4 regions of the Enterobacter cloacae complex sp. HYC074_NIDB genome follow, and region 4 is predicted to be linked to each of the others. Evidence: predicted binding sites of a transcription regulator. Region 4 holds the regulator's gene; each other region holds the start of a gene.
What was found. Region 4 encodes sigma-54, which starts transcription at its own class of promoters, with help from an activator protein. Its sites were predicted from a motif close to GTTGGCACANNTTTCGCTNT; they were not measured.
Positions count from the first base shown of each region.

Region 1: the regulator sigma-54 is predicted to act here: its motif matches at 5,397-5,416, upstream of hypA (hydrogenase maturation nickel metallochaperone HypA).
Region 2: the regulator sigma-54 is predicted to act here: its motif matches at 2,176-2,195, upstream of glnK (P-II family nitrogen regulator).
Region 3: the regulator sigma-54 is predicted to act here: its motif matches at 1,182-1,201, upstream of glnA (glutamate--ammonia ligase).

Region 1 is NZ_CP114214.1:3,721,190-3,729,168, forward strand. It holds gene hycE (formate hydrogenlyase subunit HycE) at 1-1,335, opposite strand, end outside; gene O1724_RS18130 (respiratory chain complex I subunit 1 family protein) at 1,351-2,274, opposite strand; gene hycC (formate hydrogenlyase subunit 3) at 2,276-4,090, opposite strand; gene O1724_RS18140 (4Fe-4S dicluster domain-containing protein) at 4,087-4,695, opposite strand; gene hycA (formate hydrogenlyase regulator HycA) at 4,769-5,233, opposite strand; gene hypA (hydrogenase maturation nickel metallochaperone HypA) at 5,444-5,794, shown strand; gene hypB (hydrogenase nickel incorporation protein HypB) at 5,798-6,661, shown strand; gene O1724_RS18160 (HypC/HybG/HupF family hydrogenase formation chaperone) at 6,652-6,924, shown strand; gene hypD (hydrogenase formation protein HypD) at 6,928-7,979, shown strand, end outside.
Region 2 is NZ_CP114214.1:1,108,656-1,116,634, reverse strand. It holds gene tesB (acyl-CoA thioesterase II) at 1-369, shown strand, start outside; gene amtB (ammonium transporter AmtB) at 463-1,749, opposite strand; gene glnK (P-II family nitrogen regulator) at 1,785-2,123, opposite strand; gene O1724_RS05350 (SmdB family multidrug efflux ABC transporter permease/ATP-binding protein) at 2,335-4,116, opposite strand; gene O1724_RS05345 (SmdA family multidrug ABC transporter permease/ATP-binding protein) at 4,109-5,863, opposite strand; gene O1724_RS05340 (Lrp/AsnC family transcriptional regulator) at 5,894-6,352, opposite strand; gene O1724_RS05335 (PLP-dependent cysteine synthase family protein) at 6,468-7,514, shown strand; gene cof (HMP-PP phosphatase) at 7,554-7,979, opposite strand, start outside.
Region 3 is NZ_CP114214.1:4,752,040-4,760,018, forward strand. It holds gene typA (ribosome-dependent GTPase TypA) at 1-909, opposite strand, end outside; gene glnA (glutamate--ammonia ligase) at 1,287-2,696, shown strand; gene glnL (nitrogen regulation protein NR(II)) at 2,864-3,913, shown strand; gene glnG (nitrogen regulation protein NR(I)) at 3,925-5,337, shown strand; gene O1724_RS23025 (YshB family small membrane protein) at 5,447-5,557, shown strand; gene hemN (oxygen-independent coproporphyrinogen III oxidase) at 5,609-6,982, opposite strand; gene yihI (Der GTPase-activating protein YihI) at 7,171-7,686, opposite strand.
Region 4 is NZ_CP114214.1:4,214,052-4,222,030, reverse strand. It holds gene rapZ (RNase adapter RapZ) at 1-689, opposite strand, end outside; gene ptsN (PTS IIA-like nitrogen regulatory protein PtsN) at 735-1,226, opposite strand; gene hpf (ribosome hibernation promoting factor) at 1,309-1,596, opposite strand; gene rpoN (RNA polymerase factor sigma-54) at 1,619-3,052, opposite strand; gene lptB (LPS export ABC transporter ATP-binding protein) at 3,100-3,825, opposite strand; gene lptA (lipopolysaccharide ABC transporter substrate-binding protein LptA) at 3,832-4,386, opposite strand; gene lptC (LPS export ABC transporter periplasmic protein LptC) at 4,355-4,930, opposite strand; gene kdsC (3-deoxy-manno-octulosonate-8-phosphatase KdsC) at 4,927-5,493, opposite strand; gene kdsD (arabinose-5-phosphate isomerase KdsD) at 5,508-6,494, opposite strand; gene O1724_RS20495 (calcium/sodium antiporter) at 6,508-7,485, opposite strand; gene mlaF (phospholipid ABC transporter ATP-binding protein MlaF) at 7,713-7,979, shown strand, end outside.

The DNA.
Region 1 (7,979 bases), 490 kb from region 4:
GATCATGTTCAGCGCGGTGAATACCTCGTTGATGCGCACCTTCAGACGGGAGATGACGTCGCAGCCCTGCTCGCTGTGCACGGTCATCGGCAGCAGGCCGTAGCCGACGAACGGGTGATCGGCGCGGGTATCGCGGGCGTGGCCGCTGGCGCGCACCATCGGACCAACGTTACTGAAGTCGCGGGCGATTTCCGGGTCAAGACGACCAATCCCGACGGTGCGCTGCTCAATGTTGGGCGTGCTGAGCAGCATATCCACCAGCTCCTGCACGTCCCGGCGCATCTGCTGCGCCAGCTGGCGGGTCTGGATCATGTCGTCTTTCAGCAGGTCGCGGCGGATCCCGCCGATCAGGTTCAGGCCGTAGGTTTTACGCGCCCCGGTAAGGATCTCCGCCATCTTCATCGACGCCTCGCGCACGCGGAAGAACTGCATAAACCCGGAGTCAAATCCGACGAAATGGCAGGCCAGGCCGAGGTTCAGCAGGTGCGAGTGCAGGCGCTCCACCTCCAGCAGAATGGCGCGGATCATCTGCGCGCGTTCCGGCACCACGATCCCCATGCCGTTTTCCACCGAGGTGGTGTAGGCGGTGCTGTGGGCAAAGCCGCAGATGCCGCACACGCGGTCAGAAAGAAACGTGACTTCGTTGTAGCCCATGCGGGTCTCCGCCAGCTTCTCCATGCCGCGGTGGACGTAGAACAGGCGGTAGTCGGCGTCGATAATGTTCTCGCCGTCGACGAACAGGCGGAAGTGGCCCGGTTCGTCAGAGGTAACGTGCAGCGGGCCAATCGGCACCACGTTATTCTTCTTGCTGCCCAGCTCGTTGATGAACTCGTAGGTTTCGCTGTCGGTGGTTGGGGCCGGGCGCTGGCGGTAGTCCATGCTGTCCTTGCGCAGCGGATAGAGTTCATCCGGCCAGTCGTCCGGCAGCACCAGGCGACGCTCGTCAGGCAGGCCAACCGGCACCAGGCCGTACATGTCGCGCACTTCGCGCTCGCCCCAGACGGCGGCAGGCACGCGCGGCGTGACGGACGGGTATTCCGGTTTATTCGGGTCGACCTCGACGCGCACGGTGATCCAGCACTTCTCGCCCTGCTCCATCGACATCACGTAGTACACCGCGTAACTGCCGCACAGCTGGCGCTCGTCGTTACCGAACAACACCGACAGCCAGCCGCCCTGCTGGTAGTAGAGAAACTCCACCACTTCCGGCAGATAGTTCACCTTAATGGTGACGGTGATCTGGTCTTTGGTTTGCCAGGACTCCTCCAGCACCACGCCCGGGAAAGCCTGATGCAACGCGGCGAGATACTGCTGACCTTTCTTTTCTTCAGACATAAACACTCTCTTTAATCACGCCACCAGCAAGGAGACGAACGCTAAAAATGCAAAACCAAAACCAGCCCAGGTAATGCGTGACGTTTCGACAAAACGCAGGCGCGCCATGCTGTTTTCAAACAGGGCAATGACCAGCACGCCGATAAGCAGCTTGAGCACAGCCACCACCACGGCCAGCAGCAGGCCGCCCGCAGAGAAGTGCGTCATCTGCCCCCACGGGAAGAAAACGCCGACGAACATCTGCAACACCACCAGCTGCTTGAGACTGATGCCCCACTTCAGCACCGCAAAGCCGTAGCCGCTGTACTCGGTGAGCGGCCCCTCCTGTAATTCCTGCTCCGCTTCCGCGAGATCGAACGGCAGCTTGCCCATCTCGATAAACGTGGCGAACGCGCAGGCGCAGAGCGCCAGCACCAGCGGGAGCGAACGTGAAACCGGCCAGTGGTAAACGGTGTCGGTGATGAAACTGATGTGGGTCGAGCCTGCAACCTGCGCGGCGACCCACAGCCCCAGCAGCAGAATTGGCTCAACCAGCACGCCGAGCATCGCCTCGCGGCTGGCACCGATACCCGTAAACGGGCTGCCGGTGTCCAGGCCCGCAATCGCAAAGAAGAAACGCGCGATGGCGAAGAGGTAGATCAGCGTAATCAGATCGCCCAGCACCGGCAGCGGCGACGCCACCGTCACCACCGGCAGCGCGGTGGCGATGGTCAGCATCACGCCCACCATCACAAACGGCGTCAGGCGGAACACCCAGCCCGCGGCATCCGGCGCGACGCTCTGACGGGAGAGCAGTTTGAAGAGATCGCGGTACTCCTGGAGCACGCCAGGTCCGCGACGGTTGTGCAGCCGGGCGCGCGCCACGCGCGTGATGCCCGACAGCAGCGGCGCGGCGGCGAACAGCACCAGCGCCTGAAGAATTGCCAGTAACAGACTCATGTCAGGCTCCTCGTGAAATGACAATCACCACCAGCACCGCCAGCTCGATCAGCGCCAGGCGGCGGAACAGTACGGGCACGGCGGCCCCCTGCCAGCCCGGCACCCAGCCCACCGGGTTCAGCCAGTGGCGCAGCTTCAGCACGGCGGCAAAGTTCTCTTTCACCGGCATGGCGAAACCGTGGGCGGTGATAACCATCGACTGCTCGTGTTCGTAGCCGCAGGCCCACGCCGCGCCGCGCGAGCGGGAGGCGAGACGGTCGCGTCTGAAGAACAGCATCAGCACGAACGGCAGGAGCGGCGCGGCAATCAGCAGCAGCGCCATCATCGGCTGGGAAACGACGCTATGCGCCGTGCCCAGCGGCAGCGGAATGGCGTGGCCCAGCTGCGGCAGCAGCCACGGCGCGGCAACCCCGCCCGCGATGCAGCACAGCGCCAGCGCGACCACGCTGGTGGTCATCAGTACCGGGGCGCAGCAGGCGTTTTCCGCTTCTCGGGTGCGCGGCGCGCCCAGGAAGGTGACACCGTAAACTTTAGCCATACACATCACCGCCAGCGCGCCGGTGATCGCCAGGCCCACCGCCAGCAGCGGGCCGAGTAAACGCCCGATAAACGCCTCGCTCTGGCCGAGGGCGAAGAAGGATTGATAAATCACCCACTCGCCGGCAAAGCCGTTCAGCGGCGGCAGCGCAGCCATCGCCATCAGCCCGACCAGCATCGCCAGCGAAATGACGGGCATTTTTTTGCCAATCCCGCCGAGCTTCTCAATATCGCGGTGCCCGGTGCGGAACCAGACGCTGCCCGCGCCGAGGAACAGGGTGCTTTTAAACAAGCTGTGGTTGATAAGGTGATACAGACCGCCAATAAACCCGGCGGCAATCAGCGCCGGCTGGTTGAGCGCCAGCCCGGTGACGCCTGCGCCCATGCCGAGCAGGATAATCCCGATGTTCTCCAGGGTGTGGTACGCCAGCAGACGCTGGATGTTGTGCTCCATCAGCGCGTAGAGGCCACCGACGAACGCGGTGATCATCCCCGCAATCAGCAACGCCACGCCCCACCACAGCGGCGGCTGATCGCCCGTCAGGGTTATCGTCAGGATGCCGAACAGACCGACCTTCATCACCACGGTGGAGAACAGCGCAGCGGCCGGGGCTGAGGCATTGGCATGCGCCTGCGGCACCCAGCCGTGCAGCGGGATTATCCCGGCCAGCAGGCCAAAACCGACTACGCTCAACAGCCAGACGTCGTTGCCCAGCGGCTGGCCGTTAAGCGCGGCGAAATCCAGCGTGCCGAAACGCTGCCACACCAGCCAGCAGGCCAGCGCCAGCAGCAGCGTGCCGAGACGTCCGAGCGCAAACCACAGCTTGCCGGAGGCGCTGCATCCGGTCAGGAACACGCCGCACAGGGCCATGATTTCAGCCATCACCACCAGCGCGCCGAGGTTGCTGGCGACAACGGTACAGACCGCGGCGGCCATCAACAGGTTAACCAGCAGGCCGTTGGCTTTGGTGTGCTGATGGCGGTGCCAATCGATATTAAACAGGCTGATAAACAGCCCGCACAGGCCAAAGGTTATCAGCCAGATGGCGTTCAGCGGCGTAAGCTCAACGGCGTGGTGAATCAGCGGGATGAGGGTGTCGACGGATTGCCCGTCGATCAGGACAACCCCGCCCGCCGCCAGCGTCATCAGGCTGCCAACCGCCCCGCCGATACCGGCGATCACGCCGCTCAGCGTTTTATGGAAGGCGAGGAGCAGCGCCAGGACAGCGGCGGCGGCAAACCAGGCCACGCCGCTGGTCATCATAACTATCGCGTTCATTTCGCCCCCTCGTTAAGCGCCCGCAGCAGCGAAAGATCGCCGACGTCGGTATTGATGGTCAGCTCACGCTTGCGTTTGCTGGTGCGAGCGATGTCGCGGATGTTGACCAGGACCAGCGCCCGGGTCGGGCAGGTCCGCACGCAGGCCGGACCCTGCTCATCGAAGCTGCACAGGTCGCACTTCACCGCAACGGCGCGAATGCCCGGCACCCAGTCCAGCAGCGTGCTCACACGTGCCGGAGCCGGTGGCGCAGGCGGCGCTTTCGGGGTATTGGCATTCGCCGGAATATGCAGCGGACGGCTGCCGGAAAACTCAATGGCGCCGAACGGACAGGCGATGCCGCACAGCTTGCAGCTCACGCACAGGCTTTCGTTCAGCTGTACCGCGCCGTCAACGCGGGTGATGGCATTGACAGGACAAACGCCCGCGCACGGGGCGTCTTCACAGTGGTGACAGAGCTGCGGGGCAGACTCTTTCTCATTACGCATGACGCGCAGGCGCGGCATGGACTGTAGCCCGTGCAGGCGGTGCGTTTCCGAGCACGCCGCCTCACAGGTCCGACAGCCAATACAGACCGTCGAGTCAGCAATTACAAAACGGTTCACCGGGTCATCCTCTGGTGATGGTCATTTTTGACGAAAAAAAACTGTCTTATCGACACTTCTCGACACTCGCTTTTCAGGCCACGTTCGCGGAGGATTTTCCGTCGATCAGCTGTTTCAGGTTGATCGGCTGATCGTGCTCAACGGCGGCGTAGAGGCCGTTATAAACCGGCGCTATTTTCTCCAGATAGTGCTCCAGCACCTGCTGGCGATCGCGGTTGCTGACGTGACCGTCCACCATGCCGTCGGCCATCAGTTGAGCTTTCGCAATACACTGTTTTTCACCCTCTTTTGTCTCAACGTAATACTCAATGGTGTGGCTGTTGAAGCTCTCCGCCAGGGTGACAAAAATCGTGAAGTGACCAAACAACACAAAGCGCATGTCCCCCTGCGCCGCGCAGCTCATGGCATGGTGCAGACGGGCTTTTGACAGGGTGATCCCCTGAATCAGAGAGTTGCAGTAGAGGTGCCACTGATCCTGAAGCTGCTGATGACGTTGCGCGATGTAATCCGCTTTTTCGCTAATTTCCCAAATAGTCATAAAAGGTATCCGGTTAATGGAGTTAGCGGCTGTTAAGCAGTTTTCGTGCCAGCTTTTAATTTGTTGATTTAAATAGCTTTTAACAAGATACGTACTGTCACCGCCGCGGTGTCGACGTGTCATTTCGACAGCGTTGACATCGTCACGCCGTAACGCAAATCAAGCTGGCACTGTTATTGCATTGAAGGGGCAATTCATTAAGGAGGCGTCATGCACGAAATCACCCTCTGCCAGCGGGCACTGGAACTTATCGAACAGCAGGCTGTGCAGAACCATGCGAAGCGCGTGACCGGCGTCTGGCTGAAGGTCGGGGCGTTTTCCTGCGTCGAGACCAGCGCCCTCACCTTCTGTTTTGAGCTGGTGTGCCGCGGCACGCTGGCGGAAGGTTGCGCACTGCATATCGAGGAGCAGCAGGCAGAGTGCTGGTGCGAACAGTGTCAGGAGTACGTCACGCTGTTGTCATCGAAGGTACAGCGCTGTCCGCAGTGCCAGAGCAGCGGGCTGCGCATCGTGGCGGATGACGGTATGCAGATCCAACGCCTCGAAATCGAGAAGGAGTAAAGTATGTGTAGTACCTGCGGTTGCGCTGAAGGCAACCTGTATATCGAAGGGGATGAACACCGCCCCCACTCCGCGTTTCGCTCCGCGCCCTTTTCCCCTGCCCCGCGTCCCGCGGCGGCACTGACCGGCATCACCTTCGCGCCGCAGCGTTCCGACGCGGGTGACCTGCATTACGGCCGCGGCGAAGCGGGCACCCACGCGCCGGGCATCAGCCAGCGCCAGATGCTGGAGGTGGAGATTAACGTGCTGGATAAAAACAACCAGCTCGCCGTCCGCAATCGCGCCCGCTTTGCCGCGCGCGAACAGCTGGTGCTGAACCTGGTCTCCAGCCCCGGCTCCGGTAAAACCACGCTGCTGACCGAAACCCTCAAACGGCTGAATAAACGTGTCTCCTGCGCCGTTATCGAAGGTGACCAGCAAACGGTAAACGACGCCGCGCGCATCCGCGAAACCGGTACGCCTGCGATTCAGGTCAACACCGGGAAAGGGTGCCATCTGGACGCGCAGATGATTGCCGACGCCGCCCCGCGCCTGCCGCTGGCGAACAACGGCATCCTGTTCATTGAAAACGTCGGCAACCTGGTCTGCCCGGCAAGCTTCGACCTCGGCGAGCGGCATAAAGTGGCGGTACTCTCCGTGACCGAAGGGGAAGACAAGCCGCTGAAGTATCCGCATATGTTTGCCGCCGCCTCCCTCATGCTGCTGAACAAAGTCGACCTGCTGCCGTACCTGAATTTCGACGTGGATAAGTGCCTGGCTTACGCCCGCGAAGTGAATCCGGACATTGAGATCCTGCTGGTTTCCGCCACGCGCGGCGACGGGATGGACGCCTGGCTGAACTGGCTGGAGAACGAACGATGTGCATAGGCGTCCCCGGACAAATTCATTCCATCGACGGCAATCAGGCCAAAGTGGAGGTCTGCGGCATCCTGCGCGATGTCGACCTGACGCTGGTAGGCAGCCACGATGAGACCGGCGCATCGCGTCTCGGCCAGTGGGTGCTGGTCCACGTAGGTTTTGCCATGAGCGTGATTAATGAGGAAGAAGCCCGCGACACGCTGGACGCGCTACAGAATATGTTTGACGTCGAGCCGGACGTGGGCGCCCTGCTGTATGGGGAGGAACGATAACACATGCGTTACGTTGATGAATATCGCGCGCCTGAGCAGGTGTTGCAGCTTATCGATCGCCTGAAGTCCCGCGCGTCGCTGCTGGACTACACGAAAGAAAAACCGCTGCGGATCATGGAGGTGTGCGGCGGACACACCCACGCCATCTTTAAATTTGGCCTCGACCAGCTGCTGCCGGAGAACATCGAATTTATCCACGGCCCCGGCTGCCCGGTGTGCGTGCTGCCGATGGGGCGCATCGACAGCTGTCTCGACATCGCCAGCCGCCCCGGTGTGATTTTTTGTACCTTTGGCGACGCCATGCGTGTACCGGGAAAAAATGGCTCGCTGCTCCAGGCGAAGGCGCGCGGCGCGGACGTGCGGATCGTCTACTCACCGATGGATGCCCTGACGCTGGCGATGGCTAATCCTGAGCGTAAGGTCGTCTTTTTCGGGCTGGGTTTTGAAACCACCATGCCCGCCACCGCCATTACCCTCCAGCAGGCGAAAGCCCGCAACGTCACAAACTTTTACTTTTTCTGCCAGCACATCACGCTTATTCCCACGCTGCGCAGCCTGCTGGAAGCGCCGGATAACGGTATCGACGCGTTTCTGGCGCCGGGCCACGTCAGCATGGTGATCGGCACAGAAGCCTACGGTTTTATCGCTGAACAGTACAATCGTCCGTTAGTGGTGGCTGGTTTCGAGCCACTTGATCTACTGCAAGGCGTGACCATGCTGGTTGAGCAGAAAATAGCGGCCCTGAGTGCGGTGGAAAATCAGTATCGCCGCGTGGTGCCCGATGCAGGTAACAGACGGGCACAGCAGGCCATAGCCGACGTGTTTAGCGTCGAAGGCGACAGCGAATGGCGCGGACTGGGGCTGATTGCCGAATCCTGCGTACACCTGACGCCCGCGTATCGCGCCTTCGACGCCGAAGCGCATTTCCGACCGCAGCCGCAGCAGGTGTGCGACGATCCCCGCGCCCGCTGTGGCGACGTACTCACCGGAAAATGCAAACCTTATCACTGCCCGTTATTTGGCAACGCCTGTAACCCGCAAACCGCGTTTGGCGC
Region 2 (7,979 bases), 1.7 Mb from region 4:
TTTCATAACCCAATGAAGGGGCATACTGCTGAGCCCACCCGCCAGGTGTGGATCCGCGCCAACGGCAGCGTACCCGCAGACTTGCGCGTGCATCAGTATCTGCTGGGTTATGCGTCGGATTTCAACTTCCTGCCGGTTGCGCTACAGCCGCACGGTGTGGGCTTCCTCGAAAAAGGGATGCAGGTAGCCACAATTGACCATTCCATGTGGTTCCATCGTCCTTTCGATATGAACGAGTGGCTGCTTTACAGCGTGGAAAGTACCTCTGCGTCCAGCGCGCGCGGTTTTGTTCGCGGGGAATTTTACACCCAGGATGGTGTGCTGGTGGCTTCTACCGTGCAGGAAGGTGTGATGCGTAATCGCGGGTGAGGTAAAAAGCCCGGTGGCTATTCTTACCGGGCCTGCAAATTACGCTTTTTCAGGCCGGGTAAGGCGAAGCCGCCGCCCGGCAAGGCACTCAGATTATGCGTTATAGGCATTCTCGCCGTGGCTGTTGACGTCCAGGCCTTCGCGCTCCTGCTCTTCCGGCACGCGCAGCCCAACGGTCATATCAGCCAGCTTGTAACCGATAAAGGCCACAACACCCGACCAGACAACGGTGATCGCGATACTTTCCAGCTGCACCAGCACCTGATGCCCCAGGGTTACGCCTTCTGCGTAACCCACACCGCCCAGAGATTGGGCAGCAAAGATACCGGTCATGATACAGCCGACAATGCCGCACACACCGTGCACGCCGAATACATCACACGGATCGTCAACGCGCAGAACACGTTTCAGTGCGGTAACGCCCCACAGCCCCGCCAGTCCTGCGACGATACCGATCAGCAGCGCACCGCCTACGCCCACGTAACCGCACGCTGGCGTAATACCTACCAGACCGGCAATCGCCCCGGAACAGGCACCCAGCAGCGATGGCTTGCCGCGAACGGCCCACTCGCCAAATACCCATGAGAGGATAGCGCCGGCGGTTGCCACAACGGTATTCACGAAGGCCAGTGCAGCGATTTCGTTAGCGGCGCTGGCTGAACCAGCGTTGAAGCCGAACCAGCCAAAGTAGAGGATGGCGGTGCCGGTAAAGACCATCGGCAGATTGTGCGGCTTGAATGCTTCCTTCCCGAAGCCCACGCGCTTGCCAATCAGGTAGGCGCCTACCAGGCCTGCTACCGCGGCGTTGATGTGCACAACGGTACCACCCGCAAAGTCCAGCGCGCCATGGGAAGCCAACAGACCACCGCCCCAGACCATATGCGCAATCGGGATATAGGAGAGCGTCAGCCAGACCACCACAAAAATCAGTACCGCAGAGAAGCGGATACGCTCAGCCAGCGCGCCCACAATCAGCCCCACGGTGATGCAGGCGAATGAGCCCTGAAACGCGACATGAATATACTGATAGAAGCTGCCCATAACCGCGGTCAGTTCGATATTTTTCAGCATCGCCCAGTTAACGTTGCCGAAGAAGGCGTTGCCCTCCCCGAAGGCCAGCGAGTAACCGTAAACCACCCACAGCACGCACACCAGCGCAAACGTGACGGCAACCTGCGTCAGCATGGAGAGTACGTTCTTGCCGCGGATCAGGCCGCCGTAAAACAGCGCGATCCCCGGAATCGTCATGAACAGCACCAGCGCGGTGCAAATCATCATAAAGGCGTTATCGGCTTTGTCTGCCACAGCAGGTGCGGCCATTGCCAGGCCCGGCAGCAGTGCCAGCGACCCCAGACCTGTTTTCATTGTTGCTTTCTTCATTTTCTCGATCCCTATCACTGTGTGCCAGGAGTTACTTACAACGCCGCTTCGTCAGATTCGCCGGTACGGATGCGAATAACGCGCTGTAGTTCGGCAACGAAAATTTTGCCGTCGCCAATTTTTCCGGTGTAGGCCGCTTTGCTGACGACATCAATCACCTCATCAAGCTGATCGTCGGCAATCGCCACATCAATTTTCACTTTTGGCAGGAAGTTAACGCTGTATTCCGCCCCGCGATAAAGCTCGGCATGACCTTTCTGACGCCCAAAGCCTTTCACTTCGGTGACAGTCAGTCCCTGAATACCCATGGAAGACAGCGCTTCACGCACGTCTTCGAGTTTGAATGGTTTGATTACCACCGTAACCAGCTTCATATATCCCCTCCAGTCAGAATTCGGTAATGGCCGCAGCTAACACGAGAGTGATATTGCAAAGGGTGTGCCAGAAGTGAAAGGTGAGGAGGAAAGCGCCGCAGCGCGCATGCGCCGGGAAAAAGTGAAAAAAAACGCACCATGGCAGTGCAGGGTGCGTTTCAGTTTTGCACCAACGGTTAAGTCTGTTAGCGCATTGCCTTGTTATGGTGCATCAGGCGCTGAGTGACTCTTCCTCGCGCACGCTGGCGGCCAGTTCGTCGCCTGCCAGCTGCAACTGATACATCTGCCAGTAGCGTCCTTTTGCCTCAAGCAGCGCTCTGTGCGTACCCCGTTCAACGGCCTGGCCACGGTGCAGAACCAGAATGGTATCGGCATCGACGATCGTTGACAGGCGGTGGGCGATCACCACCAGCGTAGTGTGATCCCGCACGGCAGCCAGCGCCTGCTGGATCGCCTGCTCGGTACCGGAGTCAATGCTTGCTGTCGCTTCATCCAGAATTAACACCTGTGGCGTCTCAATCAGCACGCGCGCCAGCGCCAGAAGTTGCTTTTGCCCGACGGAGAGGTTGTTGCCCTGCTCACCCAGCCGGGTATTGATTCCCTCGCTTAACCCGCGCGCCAGATCCGCCAGCTGCACCGTTTCCAGCACCTCCCATACCTGCTCAGGGGTGAAAGGACGTCCCAGCGTCACGTTGGCATAAAAGGTATCCGCCAGCACCACCGGATCCTGCTGCACCATCGCGACGCCCTTACGCAACGCGTTGTGGCTAAGCGAGGCAAGCGGCCGTCCGTCCAGACGGATCTCCCCCTGCGTCAACGGATAGTAGCCCATCAGCAAACTGGCGAGCGTGCTTTTGCCGCTGCCGGTATGCCCAACCAGGGCGACAAAACCACGCGACGGTACCTCGAGGTTGATATTCTGCAAGACAAGCTGGTCGTCGCGGTAGGCAAACGAGACATGATCAAACGCTATGGATCCACTTTCCAGCGGGCGTTCGTCATCGCCATAGGTCTGACGCGGCCTGTCCATTAGCTCGAATACACGTTCGCCCGCGACCACTGCCTGTTGCAGCATCGACTGCTGCGTGGTGAGTTCAATCAGCGGTTCGTTAAGGCGTCCGAGGTAACTGATAAACGCGTACAGTACCCCCACCTCGATGGTTCCGCGCGTCGTCAGGCCGAACAGCATCAGCAGTCCGCACAGCACCAGCGCCGAGAAGAGGCTCAGCAGCGGACGTAACAGGAAACCGTCCAGGCGTAACGTCTGCATCCGCGCCATATAATGCGAGCGGCTGGCTTCCCCCATTCGCTCACCAAAACGCGCCTGCTGGCGAAACTGCTGAATAACGCTCATGCCGTTGATCACTTCGTTGAAGCCATCATTGATATCTGCAAGGTAAGCGCGCACGCGGCGCACGATCGGCGTGCTGTAGCGCTGGTAAATCACCATCACGATCAGCACCGCCGGGAAAATGGTGATTGCCACCAGCGCCATCCGCCAGTCCAGGCTGAACATCGCCACCAGCATCGCGCCAATTAGCGCGGCACTGCGCAGAACCGTTGCAACAACGGTTACATAGAGGTCGCGGATCACCTCGGTGTCATTGGTGACGCGCGAAATAACCTGCCCGACCGGCTGGGTATCAAACTCGCTCAGCGGCTGGCGCAGCGCGGCATCCATCACGTCCGTGCGCAGCTGCTGCACCACGCCCACGGCGGCCCGGTTAAAGAGCAGTGACTGCGCGTAATGCAACCCTGCCGCCGTCAGCTGTAGCCCGACGTACGCCACGCCCAGCCCGGCGACCAGGCCGAGAGGCAAATAGCTTTTCGCTACCATGTTATCGATGAAATAGCTGATAAGCAGCGGACCGGTCACCTCCGCAATCGCGGCGATCCACAGCAACAGCACGGCGATGGAAAGCGGTTTGCGCCACGGTGAGCCATAGGCCAGCAGCCGTTTTAACGTCGGCCACATCTGTCCAAACTTACGCATCGGCCACCTCCTCATCCAGCGCGGCTTCAAGCTGTTGATAGCGGTACATATCCCGATACCAGCCGGTCTGCCCGGCGAGCTGCTCATGCTGACCACGCTGGGCAATATGTCCGTGCTGAAGCACCAGAATTTCACTGGCTTCGGTAAGCGCCGACAGACGGTGCGCGCTGATGATGACCGTGCGCCCCTCTCCCCACTGGCGAAGGTTATGCAGAATTTGATGTTCAGTACGCCCGTCAACCGCGGACAGCGCATCATCCAGAATCAGGATCTCAGCGTCCAGCAGTAGCGCGCGGGCAATAGAGATACGCTGTTTTTGTCCGCCGGAGAGCATAACGCCCCGCTCACCCACTTCCGTGTCGTAGCCCTGCGGCAGGCGCAGAATATCCTCGTGGACGCTGGCCAGACGCGCCACGTGCTCGATCTGGTCCTGTGTCGCCGTCGGACACCCGAGCGCAATATTGTTGGCAATGGTGTCTGAAAACAAAAACGGCGTCTGGCTGACGACCGCCAGGCGGCTGCGCCAGTCATCCAGCAGCAGACGTGGCAGAGGGATGTCGTGGAAACGGATATCGCCTTCGCTCACGTCAAAATGGCGCTGAATCAGTGACAGAATGGTGCTTTTACCGGAGCCCGTCGGGCCGCAGATGCCCAGCATCTGACCAGGACGCAGCGTGAAACTGACGTTCTCAAGCACCGGATGTTCCGTTTGCGGGTAGATAAAGGCGCGGATATCAGCCTTGAGAATACCCGGACCTTCCGGTACCGGCTCGCTGCCATCGTTCACGACCGGCACTTCCGCCAGCATGGCGCGGATGCGGCTGTAAGCGGCGCTCCCACGTTCAACGATATTAAACATCCAGGCCAGCGCCAGCATCGGCCAGATCATCAGCCCAAGGTACATCGCAAAGCTGGTTAACTGCCCGAGGGTCATGGTGCCTCGCACCACCATCCAGCTGCCGCCGCCCACCGCCAGCAGGTTCGCCATACCAATCGCAATATAAATTGTCGGATCGAAACGGGCATCAATACGCGCCACGCGCATGTTTTTCGCGCCGGTATCGGCGGCGTCGGCGGCAAACAGCGCGGACTGGCGGTCTTCCAGACCAAACGCTTTGATCATGCGGATGCTGGTCATGCTCTCCTGGGTGCGATCGTTCAGCGACGAGAACGCCGCCTGCGCCAGCTTAAAGCGTTCATGGAGCTGCTCGCCGTAGCGGTTAATTGCCAGCGCCATCAGCGGCATTGGCAGCAGCGCCAGCAGCGTGAGCTCCCAGCTAATTTGCGTAGACATCACAATCAATACCGCACAGCCCATCACCAGGGAATCCACCAGCGTTAACACCCCTTCACCGGCGGCAAACACCACGCGGTCTACATCGTTAGTGGCGCGGGCGATGAGATCCCCGGTACGGTGACGCAGATAAAACTCAGGGTGCTGGCGGCTCAGCTGACGGTAAAAGTCCTCTCGCAGCTCAACGGCAAGCTGATAGGACGCACCGAACAGCAGCACGCGCCAGACATAACGCAGCAGGTAAACCACCACGGCCGTCAGCACCAGCGTACCGACCCACATCATCACCCGTGCGGCGGTGTAATGTTGTTCGGTAACGCCATCCACGACGTATCCCACCACTTTGGGCGGGATCAGTTGCAGAATGGCAATGATAATAAGCAGGGCCACTGCGCCGAGGTAGCGTTGCCACTCCCGACGAAAGTACCAGCTTAATTGGGCAAATAATCGCACGCGGTCTTTTCCTGAAGGTATTTTAAGAAGTTATTCAATGGGTAACGCTGTGGTGTATTTAATCTGTTCCATGGCGAAGCTGGAGGTGACATCGGACAAGCCCGGTACGCTATTGACCAGCCGCTTGTAAAAATCATCGTAGCGCTTCATGTCTGCCACCTGAACGCGCATCAGATAGTCGTATTCCCCCGCCATGCGCCAGAAGCCGAGCACCTCGGGCATGTCGGAAACCTGCGTGACGAAGCGGCAGTACCATTCGCTGCTGTGATGCTGCGTTTTTATCAGGACGAAGGCGGTCAGTCCAAGCCCCAGTTTTTCGGGATCCAGCAGCGCCACACGTCCCAGCAGAATGCCATCATCTTCCAGCTTCTTGAGGCGCTTCCAGCACGGTGTGGTGGTCAGATTAACGGCATCTGCCAGCGCCTGCAAAGAGAGGGTACAGTCGCTTTGCAGCAAAGAAAGCAGCTTACGGTCAATTTTATCTAACATAGCCACCTCGAAGAGAAAATTATTCTCCTTACATTCTATTTTAAAGGTCAGATAGCAACAATTTTTTCTGTGCTTTTCGCTATGCTGGGCACAAAATGACAAACGGATAACTACGATGAATAGCACCTGGGTTAAACATGCCATCAGCGAAATAAATGCCGACTATCAGCGCTCGGCAGACACCCACTTGATCCGCCTGCCTCTGCCTGGATTTCCCGGTATTCAGCTCTATCTGAAAGATGAAAGTACCCATCCTACCGGTAGCCTGAAGCATCGCCTGGCGCGTTCACTCTTTTTATACGGTTTATGTAACGGCTGGATTAAAGAAGGCACCACGATTATTGAATCGTCGTCCGGATCAACTGCCGTCTCCGAAGCCTACTTTGCCCGCCTGTTGGGCCTGCCGTTTATCGCCGTGATGCCCTCATGCACGGCGAAACGTAAAGTTGAACAGATCGAATTTTACTGCGGACGCTGCCACTTTGTGGACAGCGCCTGCGAAATCTATGCGGCCTCCGAAATGCTGGCCCGCGAGCTGAATGGTCACTATATGGACCAGTTCACCTTCGCCGAACGCGCCACCGACTGGCGCGGCAATAATAACATTGCGGACAGCATTTTCCGCCAGATGACCCATGAGCCGCATCCTGTCCCCTCTTACATTGTCATGAGCGCGGGCACGGGCGGAACCTCCGCCACCATCGGACGTTATATCCGCTGTCAGGGTTATGATACGCAGCTGATGGTGGTTGACCCGCAAAACTCGGTGTTCCTCGATTACTGGCAATCCCGCGATGCGAGCCTGCGCAGCCCCGTGGGGAGCAAGATCGAAGGGATTGGTCGCCCGCGCGTCGAACCCTCGTTCATTCCGGACGTTGTGGATGAAATGCTCCGCGTGCCGGATGCCGCCAGCGTCGCGACGGCGCACTGGCTGGAGACACAGCTTGGCCGTAAAGTCGGGGCTTCTACCGGCACCAATATGTGGGGCGCGCTACAGCTGGCCGCGAGGATGCGTGAAGAAGGCCGTACCGGCTCTGTCGTCACGCTGCTGTGCGACAGCGGGGAGCGATACCTGGACACCTATTACAACGCAGAATGGGTGCAGGCCAATATTGGCGATGTTGAGCCGTGGAAAGCGCAGATTTCGCAGCTGGTGAAATAAAAAAAGCCAGGCTTAGCCTGGCTTGCTGGAAGGGTCTCACTATTCGGGGGAATATGGGAGGTTATTTTTGTCCAGCCAATGCGTCAAAAAATGGGACACCGCTTCGTTACGACAGTGTCCGATAACCGGTAAATGCGGGAGCGCGGCGATAAGCTGCGGCATCGCGTTCCCCATAATCAGCCCACGACCTACGTTGCTCAGCATCTCGTGGTCGTTCATGGCGTCACCAAAGGCCATACAGTCCTGCATCGTCAGCCCCAGATGATCGCTCAGCACCGCCAGCGCGGATCCTTTGTTACAGCCCACCGGCAGCACTTCAAGACAGTCCACCGCCGAGAAGGTCAGGTGCGCCCGTTCGCCCAGCGCCTCGTTAAGCTGAATACGCAGACGGCAGAGATCGTCGTGATCGCCACAGAAGCAGATCTTGGTCACCTTGTGTGCCGGAATGCGGCGCAAATCGATAAG
Region 3 (7,979 bases), 540 kb from region 4:
ATCAACGGACAGGGCTGGCAGCGCTTCGACGTTCTGCGGATCGCAGATGGTGTCGGAGATGTTCAGTTCACCCAGACCGGTGATAGCGATGATGTCGCCCGCTTCAGCGATGTCGCTCTCGATACGCTCAAGACCCAGGTGAGTCAGCACTTTACCGACTTTACCGTTACGGGTTTTGCCTTCGCTATCGATGATAGTGACCTGCTGGTTAGGCTTCACTTTACCGCGCTTGATACGACCAATGCCGATTACGCCAACATAGTTGTTGTAGTCGAGCTGAGAGATCTGCATTTGCAGGGTGCCTTCCAGGTCAACGTTTGGCGCAGGAACGCGGTCAACAATCGTCTGGTACAGCGGAGTCATGTCTTCCGCCATGTCTTCGTGATCCAGACCGGCGATACCGTTCAGCGCAGACGCATAAACGATAGGGAAGTCCAGCTGTTCGTCGGTCGCGTCGAGGTTAACGAACAGGTCGAAGACCTGGTCAACAACCCAGTCAGGACGCGCGCCAGGACGGTCAACCTTGTTGATCACAACGATAGGTTTCAGGCCGTGGGCAAATGCTTTTTTGGTCACGAAGCGCGTTTGCGGCATAGGGCCATCAAATGCGTCAACCACCAGCAGCACGGAATCCACCATGGACATCACGCGCTCAACTTCACCACCGAAGTCGGCGTGCCCTGGGGTATCAACGATGTTGATACGGTAGTCATTCCATTTGATAGCGGTGTTTTTGGCGAGGATGGTAATCCCACGCTCTTTCTCCAAATCGTTGGAGTCCATCACACGCTCTTGAGTTTCGGCACGAGCATCAAACGTACCGGACTGCTGTAGCAGCTTATCAACCAGGGTAGTTTTACCATGGTCGACGTGCGCGATGATGGCGATATTACGCAATTTTTCGATCACAACTTTGCCTCAGGCATTTAGAAATAGCGCGTTATTGTACACGGATTAATCGCACTACAAAACAGGATCACAAACATCCCCCGCAAACAAGTATTGCAGAGATGCTTTGTGATCGCTTTCACGGAGCGGTAAAAGGGCACCTTAACGTAAATTGCACCAATATGGTGCTCGATGTTCACACAGAAGCACTATAATGGTGCAACAAATCCAATGTGGTGCAGCCCTTCTGCACTATGGTGCGCATGATAACGCCTTTTTGGGGTGTTTTAAAAGTTGGCACAGATTTCGCTTTACAGAAATACAGTAAAAATATGGCAGCCCAGCCGATTTGAAGACCTCGTTACCACGACGACAATGACCAATCTGGAGAGTTAAGTATGTCCGCTGAACACGTTTTGACGATGCTGAACGAACATGAAGTGAAGTTTGTTGATCTGCGCTTCACCGATACCAAAGGTAAAGAACAGCACGTCACGATCCCTGCTCATCAGGTGAACGCCGAATTCTTTGAAGAAGGCAAAATGTTTGACGGCTCCTCCATTGGCGGCTGGAAAGGCATTAACGAATCCGACATGGTTCTGATGCCAGATGCAACCACTGCGCTCATTGACCCGTTCTACGAAGAACCTACGCTGATCATCCGCTGCGATATTCTGGAACCTGGCACGCTGCAAGGCTATGACCGTGACCCACGCTCCATCGCAAAACGCGCTGAAGAGTACCTGCGCTCTACCGGCATCGCAGACACCGTTCTGTTCGGGCCAGAGCCAGAGTTCTTCCTGTTCGACGACATCCGTTTTGGTGCTTCCATTTCTGGCTCCCACGTCGCTATCGATGACATCGAAGGCGCATGGAACTCTTCCACCAAGTACGAAGGTGGTAACAAAGGTCACCGTCCGGGCGTGAAAGGCGGTTACTTCCCGGTTCCTCCGGTCGATTCTTCACAGGACATCCGTTCTACCATGTGTCTGATCATGGAAGAGATGGGCCTGGTTGTTGAAGCGCACCACCACGAAGTGGCAACGGCTGGCCAGAACGAGATCGCTACCCGCTTCAACACCATGACCAAAAAAGCGGATGAGATTCAGATCTACAAATACGTTGTACACAACGTTGCGCACCGTTTCGGTAAAACCGCGACCTTCATGCCAAAACCAATGTTTGGCGACAACGGTTCCGGCATGCACTGCCACATGTCCCTGTCCAAGAACGGCACCAACCTGTTCTCTGGTGACAAGTATGCGGGTCTGTCTGAGCAGGCGCTGCACTACATCGGCGGTGTTATCAAACACGCTAAAGCGATCAACGCCCTGGCGAACCCGACCACGAACTCCTACAAGCGTCTGGTTCCAGGCTACGAAGCACCCGTGATGCTGGCGTACTCTGCCCGTAACCGTTCTGCTTCTATCCGTATCCCGGTGGTTGCGTCTCCGAAAGCGCGTCGTATCGAAGTGCGCTTCCCGGACCCGGCGGCTAACCCATACCTGTGCTTCGCAGCACTGCTGATGGCCGGTCTGGACGGTATCAAGAACAAGATCCACCCGGGCGAAGCCATGGACAAAAACCTGTACGACCTGCCGCCAGAAGAAGCGAAAGAGATCCCACAGGTTGCCGGCTCTCTGGAAGAAGCCCTGCAAGCGCTGGACGCAGACCGCGAGTTCCTGACCGCTGGCGGCGTGTTCACCGATGAAGCTATCGACGCTTACATCGCGCTGCGTACCGAAGAAAACGACCGCGTTCGCATGACGCCGCACCCGGTTGAGTTTGAACTGTACTACAGCGTTTAATTGTTTTGTTTTACTCGGCGCATACGCGTCGGGAGTAGTTGCCGTGGAAACTTTAGCCCATCTTCGGATGGGCTTTTTTCTCCACCAACAACCTGATCTCACGCGCTTTTTACCTCTAAAACGCTATACTGCACTAAAATAGTGCAACGACTCCAGGAGACTGCTGAATGGCAACTGGCACGCTGCCCGATGCTGGGCAGATCCTCAATTCTTTGATTAACAGTATTTTGCTGGTCGACGACGAGCTGGCGGTGCATTACGCCAACCCGGCGGCGCAACAGCTGCTCGCCCAAAGCGCCAGAAAACTGTTTGGCACGCCGCTGCCGGAACTGCTGAGCTATTTCTCGCTGAATATTGGTCTGATGCAGGAGAGTTTGCAGGCGGGTCAGGGCTTCACCGATAACGAAGTGACGCTGGTGATTGACGGACGCTCGCATATTTTGTCCCTCACCGCACAGCGCCTGCCAGATGGCATGATTCTGCTGGAAATGGCGCCGATGGATAACCAACGTCGTCTCAGCCAGGAGCAGCTTCAGCATGCGCAGCAGATTGCGGCACGCGACCTGGTGCGCGGGCTGGCCCATGAGATCAAAAACCCGCTGGGCGGCTTACGCGGTGCGGCACAGCTTTTGACCAAAGCGCTGCCTGACCCTGCCCTGGCGGAGTATACCAACGTCATTATTGAGCAGGCGGACCGTCTGCGTAATCTGGTCGATCGCCTGCTCGGGCCACAGCAGCCGGGGATGCATGTTTCAGAAAGCATTCACAAGGTCGCGGAGCGGGTGGTGAAACTCGTCTCTATGGAGCTGCCGGATAACGTCACGCTGGTGCGTGATTACGACCCAAGCCTGCCGGAGCTGGCGCACGATCCGGACCAGATTGAACAGGTGCTGTTGAACATTGTGCGTAACGCGTTGCAGGCGCTGGGCCCGGAGGGTGGCGAAATTATTCTGCGTACCCGCACCGCGTTCCAGCTGACGCTGCACGGCGTGCGTTATCGTCTGGCGGCACGTATTGATGTGGAAGATAACGGGCCGGGGATCCCGCCACATCTCCAGGACACTCTGTTCTACCCGATGGTCAGCGGTCGCGAAGGCGGCACCGGGCTGGGGTTATCCATAGCCCGTAATTTGATTGACCAACACTCCGGCAAAATTGAATTTACCAGTTGGCCGGGACATACCGAGTTTTCGGTTTTCCTGCCGATTAAAAAATAAAGGTGACGTTTATGCAACGAGGGATAGTCTGGGTAGTCGATGACGATAGCTCCATCCGTTGGGTGCTTGAACGCGCACTCACGGGAGCGGGATTAAGCTGCACGACGTTTGAGAGCGGCAGCGAGGTGCTCGACGCACTCACCACCAAAACGCCGGACGTTCTGCTCTCGGATATTCGCATGCCGGGCATGGACGGACTGGCGCTCTTAAAGCAGATCAAACAGCGCCACCCCATGCTTCCGGTCATCATAATGACCGCCCACTCCGACCTGGATGCCGCCGTTAGCGCCTACCAGCAGGGGGCGTTTGATTATCTGCCAAAACCGTTTGATATCGACGAAGCCGTTGCCCTGGTCGAACGCGCCATCAGCCACTATCAGGAGCAACAGCAGCCCCGCCACGCGCCGGATTTCGGGCCTACGACGGACATCATCGGTGAAGCGCCGGCCATGCAGGACGTGTTTCGCATCATCGGGCGTCTGTCGCGCTCGTCTATCAGCGTCTTGATTAACGGTGAATCAGGGACCGGTAAAGAGCTGGTTGCGCACGCCCTGCATCGCCACAGCCCGCGGGCGAAAGCGCCTTTCATCGCCCTGAACATGGCGGCGATCCCCAAAGATTTGATTGAATCTGAGCTATTCGGCCACGAAAAAGGGGCGTTTACCGGGGCAAATACCATTCGTCAGGGACGCTTTGAACAGGCTGACGGCGGAACGCTATTCCTGGATGAAATCGGCGATATGCCGCTGGATGTTCAGACCCGATTGCTGCGCGTGCTGGCAGATGGCCAGTTTTACCGCGTGGGCGGGTATGCGCCGGTGAAGGTGGACGTGCGTATTATTGCCGCGACGCACCAGAACCTGGAGCTGCGCGTGCAGGAGGGGAAATTCCGTGAAGATTTATTCCATCGTCTGAACGTGATCCGTGTCCACCTGCCGCCGCTGCGCGAGCGTCGGGAAGATATCCCGCGTCTGGCGCGCCATTTCCTGCAAGTGGCGGCCCGCGAGCTGGGCGTGGAAGCCAAGCAGCTTCATCCGGAAACGGATGCCGCCCTCACCCGTCTGGCGTGGCCTGGCAACGTGCGTCAGCTGGAAAACACCTGTCGCTGGCTGACCGTGATGGCCGCCGGACAGGAAGTGTTGATTCAGGATCTCCCCGCCGAGCTGTTTGAAGCCACCGTGCCCGAAAGCACCGCCGGACATGCGCTGCCGGACAGCTGGGCGACGCTGCTGGCGCAGTGGGCAGATCGCGCGCTGCGTTCCGGTCATCAAAATCTGCTCTCCGAAGCGCAGCCTGAGATGGAGCGCACGCTGTTAACTACCGCGCTTCGTCATACCCAGGGCCACAAACAGGAAGCGGCTCGCCTGTTGGGATGGGGTCGAAACACCCTGACGCGCAAGCTGAAAGAGCTGGGAATGGAGTGATCTTACTCCGCTGTGTAAAGGTTACTAATTGAGCGCAAAGTGCCGTTATTTTGCGCTTTACTGTTCCGATGAGTTTTGTATGATCGTGCCCGGAAACAGGGGGAGCATCATGCTGGAATCATTAGTGACTTTGCTTTCGAGCGGAGCAGCAGAAAGCCACACGCCACAAACTGCCGTTGCGGCGGTGCTGTGTGCGGCGCTGGTTGGGCTGTTTAGCTAACGAGCTGTTGATGAAAAGCCGGGTGGCGCTTCGCTTACCCGGCTTTTCAACTTAAATCACCCGCGAGAACTGCTGTAAACGCGCCTTCTGACGTAGATAGGCATCGAAGCACATGCAGATATTACGAATCAACAGACGTCCTTTCGGCGTGACGACCACCGCGCTTTCCGACACATCCACCAGCCCGTCCTTCGCCAGCGGCGCAAGGAGTTTCAGGTCTTCGGCAAAGTAATCGCTGAATTGCAGATCCCATTGCGACTCCACCTCGCGGAATTCGAGACGGAAGTTGCAGATAAGCGCCTTAATCACATCACGACGGATGCAGTCGTCACGCGTTAACGCAATGCCGCGCCACAATGCGTTACCCGTTTCATCAACCTGCTGGTAGTACAGCTTCAGCTCTTTCTGGTTCTGAGCATAGCAGTCGCCAATCATGCTAATGGCGGAGACGCCCATTCCGAGCAGATCGGTATCGCCCTGGGTGGTGTAACCCTGGAAGTTACGGTGGAGAACACCTTCGCGCTGGGCAATTGCCAGTTCGTCGTCAGGGCGGGCAAAGTGATCCATCCCGATAAACTGATAGCCGGTTTCGGTCAGCGAGGCGATGGTCTCCTGCAAAATGTCTAGCTTCTGCTGGGCGGAAGGCAGATCCGCATCTTTGATTTTGCGCTGAGCGGCGAACAGCGTCGGCAGGTGCGCGTAATTAAAGACGCTCAGACGGTCCGGGTTAAGCTCAGCCACGCGTTTAAGCGTGTAGGCGAAGCTCTCCGGCGTCTGCTTCGGCAGGCCGTAAATCAGGTCTATATTCGTTGAGGTAAAGCCGATTTCACGCGCATGGTTGAGTAAGGCAAAGATAAACGCTTCGTCCTGCTCGCGGTTTACCAGGCGCTGTACTTCTTTATTGAAGTCCTGTACGCCCATACTCAGGCGGTTGAAGCCTTCAGCGCGTAAATGATCCAGCACATCCAGCTCGATTTCACGTGGATCGACCTCGATCGAAATTTCGGCGTCGTCGTTAAAACTGAAATTGTCGCGCAGCAGCGCCATCAGGCGGCTGATCTGCGCTTTATTCAGATAGGTTGGCGTACCACCGCCCCAGTGAAGCTGGCTAACGTGACGCCCTTTAAACAGCGGTGCGCGGTGCAGAATTTCCTGTTCGAGCGCATCGAGGTATTGATCGGCTTTGTGCTGCTGGCGGGTAACGATTTTATTGCAGCCGCAGAAGTAGCAGAGCTTATGGCAGAATGGAATATGGACGTAGAGCGACAGCGGGCGCTCGGGATAGCGCGCCACAGCATGCTGAAAATCCGCCTCGCCGAAAGCGTCAGAAAACTCCAGCGCGGTGGGGTATGAGGTATAACGCGGCCCGGAATAGTTATATTTCTGGATCAGGACCAAATCCCAGTCGATAGATGGTACAGACATGCTCACTCCTTCCGTTGGTGTCGCGTTCTTATACGGCGGCCCGTTCTGGTCCCGTTGCGGGCCATCATTCGGGTGCGCAGCCACTTCTGTCGCCGCGACAACCGCCGTAGTTTAACGAATAACCACACCAGATAACATATAACCGGAAGGGTTATAAGCAGGACGAGTGTACCTGCCGGGTGCAAATGTTAGTTTCCACCCTTCAGAAGACGCATCATATCTTCCTGCTTGTCGTCTTCCTCTTCGTCTTCTTCATCATCGTAGGACAGACCCAGCTTCTGCATCAGCTCGTCGATGCGATCCAGTTTGGCATCCACCCATGACTGCTCTTCGGCGGTCAAGGTTTCACCCTCTTCAAGACGTTCCAGCAGCGCGTCCAGGCGCTCATCGTTCTCCAGCAAATCCAGCTCAGCCTGCGGTGAAAGCATAGGTTTCTCGCTCTTTGGTTTGTGCTGCTTAGTGACCGGGGTGTCTGTCACGCCCAGTGGAATGGGAGTTTTACTGCCGATACGAGGATCTTTCTGCTGTTTGCCTTTTGCAGAAGCGCCTGCGGCACCGCCACCGTTAGCACGGCTACCCGCAGCATGGCCACGATGTTTTTTATCGCGTTTGCGATCGCGCGCTTCCTGATTCAGTTCTTCGCGCGTTTTGCGGCGTGCTTTTGCAGGGCGTTTCGCGCCCGCAGCGGAGGTCGGTTTTTTCATGATGTTTTATCTTTAAGTCGTTTTCTTCAGTATAGAATTGCGGCGAAATCTAGCAGAAAGCAAGCAAAGAAAAAAGGCGACAGAGCAATCTGTCGCCTTTTTTCCTGACTCACAACCCTTAACGGGTCAGACATTCCCTGTTTGCCTGCAACAAACCCTGTTTATCCCTTGGCTACTACCGTCCGTGATACGGTTCCGTTTCCTGTTAAAAACGCCTCCAGGCGCCGGTCGTCCTGACAATCCTGAGTCTTCGCCTCCTGGCGCTCCTGACCCTTATCCTTAAGTCGTTATCC
Region 4 (7,979 bases):
AACCATAGCTCAAGGTAGCTTCGCGTCTGGTAGATAAAATTGTGTACTTCTGTGTGTCGGTCAAGGAACGCCGCCACCGGCTTATCCAGACCGGTCATCGGACGCAGTTTCGGATCCCAGTGCGGGTTCGGCAGGAAACGCACATCAAAAACGTAATCCGCATCGATAGGTATGCCGTGCTTAAAGCCGAAGGATTCAAACACCATCGTCAGTTCACGCTCGCGCTTGCCGAGTAAGCGCGTACGCAGCATTTCCGCCAGCTCGTGGACGGACATTTCAGAGGTGTCGACAATCAGGTCGGCCCGCGAACGCAGCGGCTCAAGCAGATCGCTCTCTTTATCGATGGCGCTTTCCAGCGAAAGATTTTTACTGGAGAGCGGATGCAAACGACGTGTATCGCTGTAACGGCGGATCAGCGTGTTGCGGTCAGCGTCCAGGAACAAGAGCTGAGGCGAGAAGCATTCCGGCAGGCTGTTCATTGCCTGCTCGAAGATTTCCGGCGATTCCGGCATGTTACGCACGTCAATACTGACGGCGGCAGAGATTTGCCTGTCCGCCAGCGTCCGCGCCAGATCGGGTAACAACACTACCGGCAGGTTATCTACACAGTAAAATCCCATGTCTTCCAGCGCGCGCAGGGCCACGGACTTCCCGGACCCCGAACGACCGCTGACGATCATCAGCACCATGTTCCGTTTCTCCTCAGGGCAGCCGTTCTGAAGGCCCTTTCCCGATTATGCCTCATCCTGATTGCCTTCTGCTTCAGTGATAATTTGATAAAGCTCTTCATCACTTTGGGCTGAGCGCAGTCGACGACAAATGGTTTTATCCGCCAGACGTTTGGCAACCAGCGACAGCGTGTGCAGGTGGGTCTTGGTCTGATCGGCAGGAACCAGCAGCGCGAAGAGCAGATCCACAGGCTGGTTATCAATGGCGTCAAAAGCGATAGGCGTTTCCAGTTGCACAAACACCCCCACGGCACGCAGCGTATCTTCTTCCAGCTTGCCATGCGGGATCGCAATGCCATTGCCGATGCCGGTACTGCCCATTTTTTCACGAGTCAGAATGGCTTCAAACACGATCTGCGGCGGCAGACCCAGCTGTTTTGCGGCCAGCTCACTGATGATTTCCAGCGCACGTTTTTTGCTCTGGCAGTGAACGCCACTGCGGGTACAATCCTGGTTAAGGACATTGCTCAGTTGAAGAGCGGAATCGTTGTTTATCATAATTTCACCTAAGCGCTAACTGTACAAATGGCCTGTTGTGTTTCACAACAGGCCGTCCTGCACCCGTTAACTGCCCGGACAATTAGTGTTGTTTCAGTTTATCTTTATGTTTATTGAGCTGTCTCGCAAGCTTATCAATCAAGCCGTCGATAGCCGCGTACATGTCTTGCCCTTCCGCACTGGCATGGAGTTCCCCTCCGTTGACGTGCAGGGTCGCATCCGAGATATGCGTCACTTTCTCCACTTTCAACACAACATAGACCTGGTTGATCCTCTCGAAATACTGCTCGAGTTTCGCAAACTTAGTGTTTACAAAATCGCGTAAAGCCTCAGTAATCTCGACGTTATGTCCGGTGATATTGAGCTGCATAGTGTCTTCCTTATCGGTTGTGTCAAACCAGTTGTTTACGCTGGTTAGACGGCGGAATGGATAAAGACTCTCGATACTTCGCGACAGTACGACGTGCCACCATAATACCCTGATCGGACAGCATGGTGGTTAACTTACTGTCACTGAGTGGCTTCGCGGGGTTCTCCGCGGCGATCAACTTCTTCACCAGTGCGCGAATGGCCGTCGACGAGGCTTCGCCGCCGCCTTCGGTGTTCACGTGGCTGGAGAAGAAATACTTAAGCTCAAAAATACCGCGTGGGCTGTGCAGATACTTCTGCGTGGTCACGCGGGAAATGGTTGATTCATGCATCTCGACGGCCTGGGCTATGTCCGCCAGCACCATCGGTTTCATAAACTCTTCGCCCTGCTCAAAGAATGCCTGCTGCTGTTCGACAATACAGCGGCTGACGCGCAGCAGCGTGTCATTACGGCTCTCCAGACTCTTAATCAACCAGCGTGCTTCCTGAAGGTTGCTGCGAATGTATTGATTATCAGCGTCGTTACGGGCGCTGGTGCACATGGAGGCGTATTGCTGGTTGATTTGCAGGCGAGGAATGCTGTCGGCGTTCAGTTCAACGACCCAGCGGCCATTGTGTTTTCTCACCAGCACATCGGGAATGACATATTCCGGTTCGCTGGTCTGAATCGACTGCCCCGGACGCGGATCGAGCGACTGGATCAGATTCACCGCTTCCTTCAGCACCTCTTCTTTCAGGCGCGTGACGCGCATCAGGGTGCGGAAGTCGTGGTTCGCCAGCAGATCCAGATGATCGCTGATGATGAGCCGGGCTTCGTCAATCCACGGTGTCTCTTTAGCAAACTGCGAAAGCTGGATCAGAAGGCAGTCACGCAGATCTTTCGCGGCGACGCCAATCGGGTCGAAACGCTGAACGCGTTTCAGGACGGCTTCGATCTCTTCCAGTTCAATCTCGTCATCGCCGATGCTTTCAAGAATCTCGTCCAGCGTCACGGTCAAATAGCCCGTGTCGTCAACGGCATCGACAATCGAGGTGGCAATGGCGCGATCGGTATCGGAGAAAGGCGTCAGCTCCACCTGCCACATCAGGTAGTCCTGAAGCGATTGGGTAGTTTCGCCCTGGTAGACCGGGAGTTCATCGTCCTGGTAGTCTGCACGCGTCCCGGAAGGGGTACCCGCGGTGTAGATTTCATCCCAGCTGGCATCCAGCGGCAGTTCGTCCGGCATCTCTTTCTGTTCGAGTGCATCTACGGAGTCGAGCGTTTCTGTGTCCTGCGTCTGCTGGGCGTCTACCTCGTCATGAAGATCGGTCTGCTCCAGCAGCGGATTGCTGTCCAGCGCCTGCTGGAGCTCCTGCTGGAGTTCTAACGTGGACAGCTGCAACAGACGGATTGCCTGCTGGAGCTGCGGCGTCATGGCCAGTTGCTGGCTGAGCCGTAATTGCAAACCTTGCTTCATGTTCAGAGCGTTTTTCTCCGGTTCGGCGTGACTTAACCTCTACCCTATCAGAGTCTGAAGTCTTCCCCAAGGTACACGCGCTTAACATGCTCATCTTCGAGGATTTGCTGCGGCGTACCGTGGGCAATCAGATGGCCCTGGCTCACTATGTAGGCGCGCTCACACACCGCCAGCGTTTCACGAACGTTGTGGTCCGTGATCAGTACGCCAAGCCCGCTGTCGCGCAGGTGTTCAATGATACGTTTGATATCGATAACGGAGATGGGGTCAACGCCCGCAAACGGTTCATCCAGCAGGATAAATTTCGGGTTTGCTGCCAGCGCGCGCGCAATCTCAACGCGGCGGCGTTCACCACCGGACAGCGCCTGACCGAGGCTGTCGCGAAGGTGTTCAATATGAAACTCTTCCATCAGCTCGTTCGCACGGTCAGTGCGCTGCTCGCTGGTCAGATCGTCACGGATCTGGAGCACGGCCATCAGGTTGTCGAACACGCTTAAGCGGCGGAAGATAGACGCTTCCTGCGGCAGATAGCCGATGCCACGACGCGCGCGGGCATGCAGCGGCAGCAGGCTGATATCTTCATCATCGATAATGATGTTGCCGGCGTCACGTGGGACGATGCCCACTACCATGTAGAAGGTCGTAGTTTTACCCGCGCCGTTAGGGCCAAGCAAACCCACGATTTCGCCGGAGTTGACGGTCAGACTGACATCTTCGACGACGCGGCGGCCCTTATACGCTTTCGCGAGGTTTTTTGCAGTTAAAGTTGCCATAACGAATTAGTTACTCTTTTTCTTTGCCGGAGCCTGACCGTTGTTCTTGTCCTGCAACTGCGAAGGCACAAGCACGGTCGTGACGCGTTTGCCTTTTTCGCTGGAGGCCTGCATTTTCTGCTCTTTCACCAGATAAGTGATCTTGTCGCCTTTGATATTGCTGTCCAGCTGTTCCAGGTAAGCATTACCGGTCAGGATGACCAGATCCTTCGCCAGTTCATAGTGCATATGCGAGGCATGGCCTTTCACCGGCTTGCCGTTGTCCTGCATCTGGTAGAAGGTGGCCGGGTTGCCATAACCATCGATAATCTCTTTCCCCTGCTCACCGCCCGGACGGGTAACGACCACTTTGTCGGCGTTGATTTTGATGGTGCCCTGGGTCACAACGACGTTGCCGGTAAAGGTGACGACGTTACCCTGCATATCCAGAGACTGGGTATCGGATTCAATATGAATCGGCTGTTCGGTGTCGCCAGTCACAGCAAGCGCGGGAAGACTGGCCGCCAGCAGCGCGCTGGCGATAACAACTTTAAGGCTGAGTTTGTTTGTTTTGAATTTCATAGGAGGTTCTAACCTTTTCAATCAGCTCGGCGTTTTTGCTGCGTAAGTTCCCGCGCATTCTTAAACCGCTGGAATTAAATGTTGTGCCATACAGGGTGACTAAATCCTGCGACGTGACATCCTGGGTGACCAGGTTGATCTGGGCGTTATCCGTCGTAATTTTTCGCAGTTGCGCGTCAGCGGTCAGGGCGTTGACTTCAACGTGACCATACAGGTAAAGCATACGGTCATTTGTCAGTTTTGCCCGGTCAGACTTGATTGACCACGTCGGCACTTTGTCCGTATCAAAGGTGGTCAGGACCGGCTGGGTAAACCACGAGGTGCCGTCATCTGAAAAATATTCTACATGCTGAGCAACGAGGCGATAGTTCAGCGCACCTTCCGGGCTATAGACCACGGTGTCGCTGTGATCGCTTTTATAGGTCGGGTCGCTCGTGTTAACCACTTCCGCTTGCGTATCATCGCGGTCAGCGAGATTTACGCCAATCAGTATCAGGGCGACAAGCGCAAGCAGAATGATAACCCAACGTCTGGTTTTACTCATATCGATTGCCCTTTCGCCTCATCAAGCTTGCCCTGCGCCAGCAGAAGCAGATCGCAGACTTCACGGACGGCGCCACGGCCACCGTGAATATGGGTAACGTAATCAGCACGCGGGATCAGCAGCGGGTGCGCGTCAGCCACGGCGATGCTCAGACCCACCTCCGCCATGACTGGCCAGTCGATCAAATCATCCCCGACGTATGCCACATTCTCTGGCGCAATGGCCAGTTTTCCCAGCAAATCCCGGAAGGCTACCATCTTATCAGACTGTCCCTGATAGAGATGCGTAATGCCCAGCGTTTCACACCGATCTTCTACCAGTTTAGCTTTCCGCCCGGTGATGATTGCAACTTCAATACCGGACGTGAGCGCACAGCGGATACCGTAACCGTCGCGAACGTTAAAGGCTTTCAGCTCTTCGCCGTTATTGCCCATATAAATCAGACCGTCGGAGAGCACACCATCCACATCGAGGATCAGCAGGCGGATATTTTCCGCCTTTGACATCATGTGGGCGCTCACCGGGCCATAACAGGTTGCAAGGGATGCACCCGCATTACTCATTGTCTTATCCTTCATTACACTACGCCAGCGCGCAGCAGATCATGCATATGTACCACACCCAGCAGTTGGTCGCCATCGGCAACCATCACTGAGGTAATATGACGGGACTGCATCAGGTTCAGTACATCTACCGCCAGCGTACCCGGACGGACGCGGATCCCTCCTGGTGTCATTACATCAGCGATGCCCAGCGTTCGGACATCCACACCCATATCGAATACCCGGCGCAGGTCGCCGTCGGTGAAAATGCCCTGAATCTTCATCAGATCGTCGCAGATAACCGTCATGCCCAGGTTTTTACGGGTGATCTCCAGTAACGCGTCGCGCAAAGAGGCCTCTTTGCTGACGTGCGGGATCTCATCCCCGGTGTGCATAATATCGTTAACCCGCAGCAGCAGTTTGCGCCCGAGCGCGCCGCCGGGGTGAGACAGGGCGAAATCTTCTGGCGTAAAACCGCGGGCTTCCAGCAGCGCAACGGCAAGGGCATCGCCCATCACCAGCGCGGCGGTTGTGCTGGAGGTCGGCGCCAGCCCCAGCGGGCAGGCTTCTTTAGGCACCTTCACGCACAGGTGAATATCCGCCGCGCGCGCCATGCTGCTTTCCGGGCGGCTGGTCATGCAAATCAGCGGTACGTGCAGACGCTTCAGCACCGGGATCAACGCCAGGATTTCATTCGATTCCCCGGAGTTGGACAGCGCAATAACCACGTCCTGCGGCGTAACCATGCCGAGGTCACCGTGCGCGGCTTCACCGGGATGAACGAAGAATGACGACGTGCCGGTACTGGCAAAGGTCGCCGCCATTTTGCGCCCGATATGGCCGGATTTGCCCATCCCCATCACCACGACTTTACCGGCGCAGTAGAACATCTTCTCACAGGCCAGACTAAAATCCTGATTAATGTACTGATCTAACTGCGCCAGACCTTCACGTTCAATCTCCAGAACGTCTTTGCCTGCTTTCTGAAAGTCAAAACCCGGCTGCAATTCTATTTGCGACATAATGCGTTTCCGTTTACCCAGAGAGAAGTGGCGAGAGCCAGTACAGCATCGCCAGCCATACGATAAATCCACCCGTCAGCAGCGCGCCCGCGCCTTTGCCGATCTGCTCTTTTCGCCGCCAGCAGAGCAGGGCGAAAATCACGCTGACCAGCAGCATCACACCGTAATCGCGCGTGAAAACCATAGGGTTAAACGGCCCCGGTGAGATTAATGCCGGCAGCCCCGTCACGATCGCGATATTGAAAATATTCGAGCCAATGATATTGCCGATGGCGATATCATCTTCCCCTTTACGCGCCCCGGCGATGGCGGTAGCCAGCTCTGGCAGGCTGGTGCCGATAGCGATGACCGTCAGACCAATTGTCAGTTCGCTCATCGCAAACGCGTTCGCCAGCACCGTCGCGTTATCGACCACCATCCGCGTGGCCATTGGCATGATAATCAGCGCGACGCCCAGCCACAGCAGGGCGACGGGTAAGGTCCCTTCCCGGGGCAGCTCGGCGAGGTGCTCACGCGTGAGGCTATCGTTACCCTGTTTTTCCGCCAGACGTGCGATCTTCACGCTGTAAAGCAACCAGATCACGGCCAGGGCGAGCAGGAATATACCGTCACCGACGCTCAGCACCCCGTCATAAAGCACATAGCCCGCCAGCAGACTGACGACTAACATTAGCGGCAATTCACGACGCAAAACATCGGAATGTACGCGAAATGGATGCAGTAATGCGGCTAAGCCTAAAATCAGCAAGATATTGACGATGTTAGAGCCAATCGCGGTGCCGATAGCGAGGTCAACCTGGCCATGCAACGAGGCTGAAACAGAAACGATGATTTCAGGAAGCGATGTGCCTACACTGACCACCGTCATGCCGATAATGATGGGCGGCATGCCAATGAGTCGACAGAGAATGGATGCGGCAAAGACCAAACGGTCAGCACTGTAGACCACCAACAGTAAACCAATTATTAACAGTGCTGTTGCTAAAAGCATCAAAAGTCCTTTCTTCAGGTATACTCGCTGGTCCACTGCGCACGAATTTTAGCGCCAGATGAAGTCTGAGACGTGACGAATTCCTAATTTTGACTTTATGCGCCGGAAAAGTAAAACAAATGCCAGCTTTCGCTAACCCCAATAGTGAATATTCTGTAAAAATGCGGGGTTTAGGGCTGATTTACGCTTCATGCCAGCCGTGAAGCAAGGTAAGTAAGGAACCATAAATGAGCCAAACGATGGCGAATATAGTCGATGTCCGGGGCGTCAGTTTTTCTCGCGGCAACCGGTTAATATTTGATGATATTTCGCTGACCGTGCCGCGCGGTAAAATCACCGCCATCATGGGGCCGTCAGGGATCGGTAAAACCACGTTGCTGCGTCTTATCGGCGGGCAAATCCCCCCTGACAGCGGCGAAATTCTCTTCGACGGCGAAAACGTCCCGGCGATGTCTCGCTCGCGCCTCTACACGGTTCGCAAACGGATGAGCATG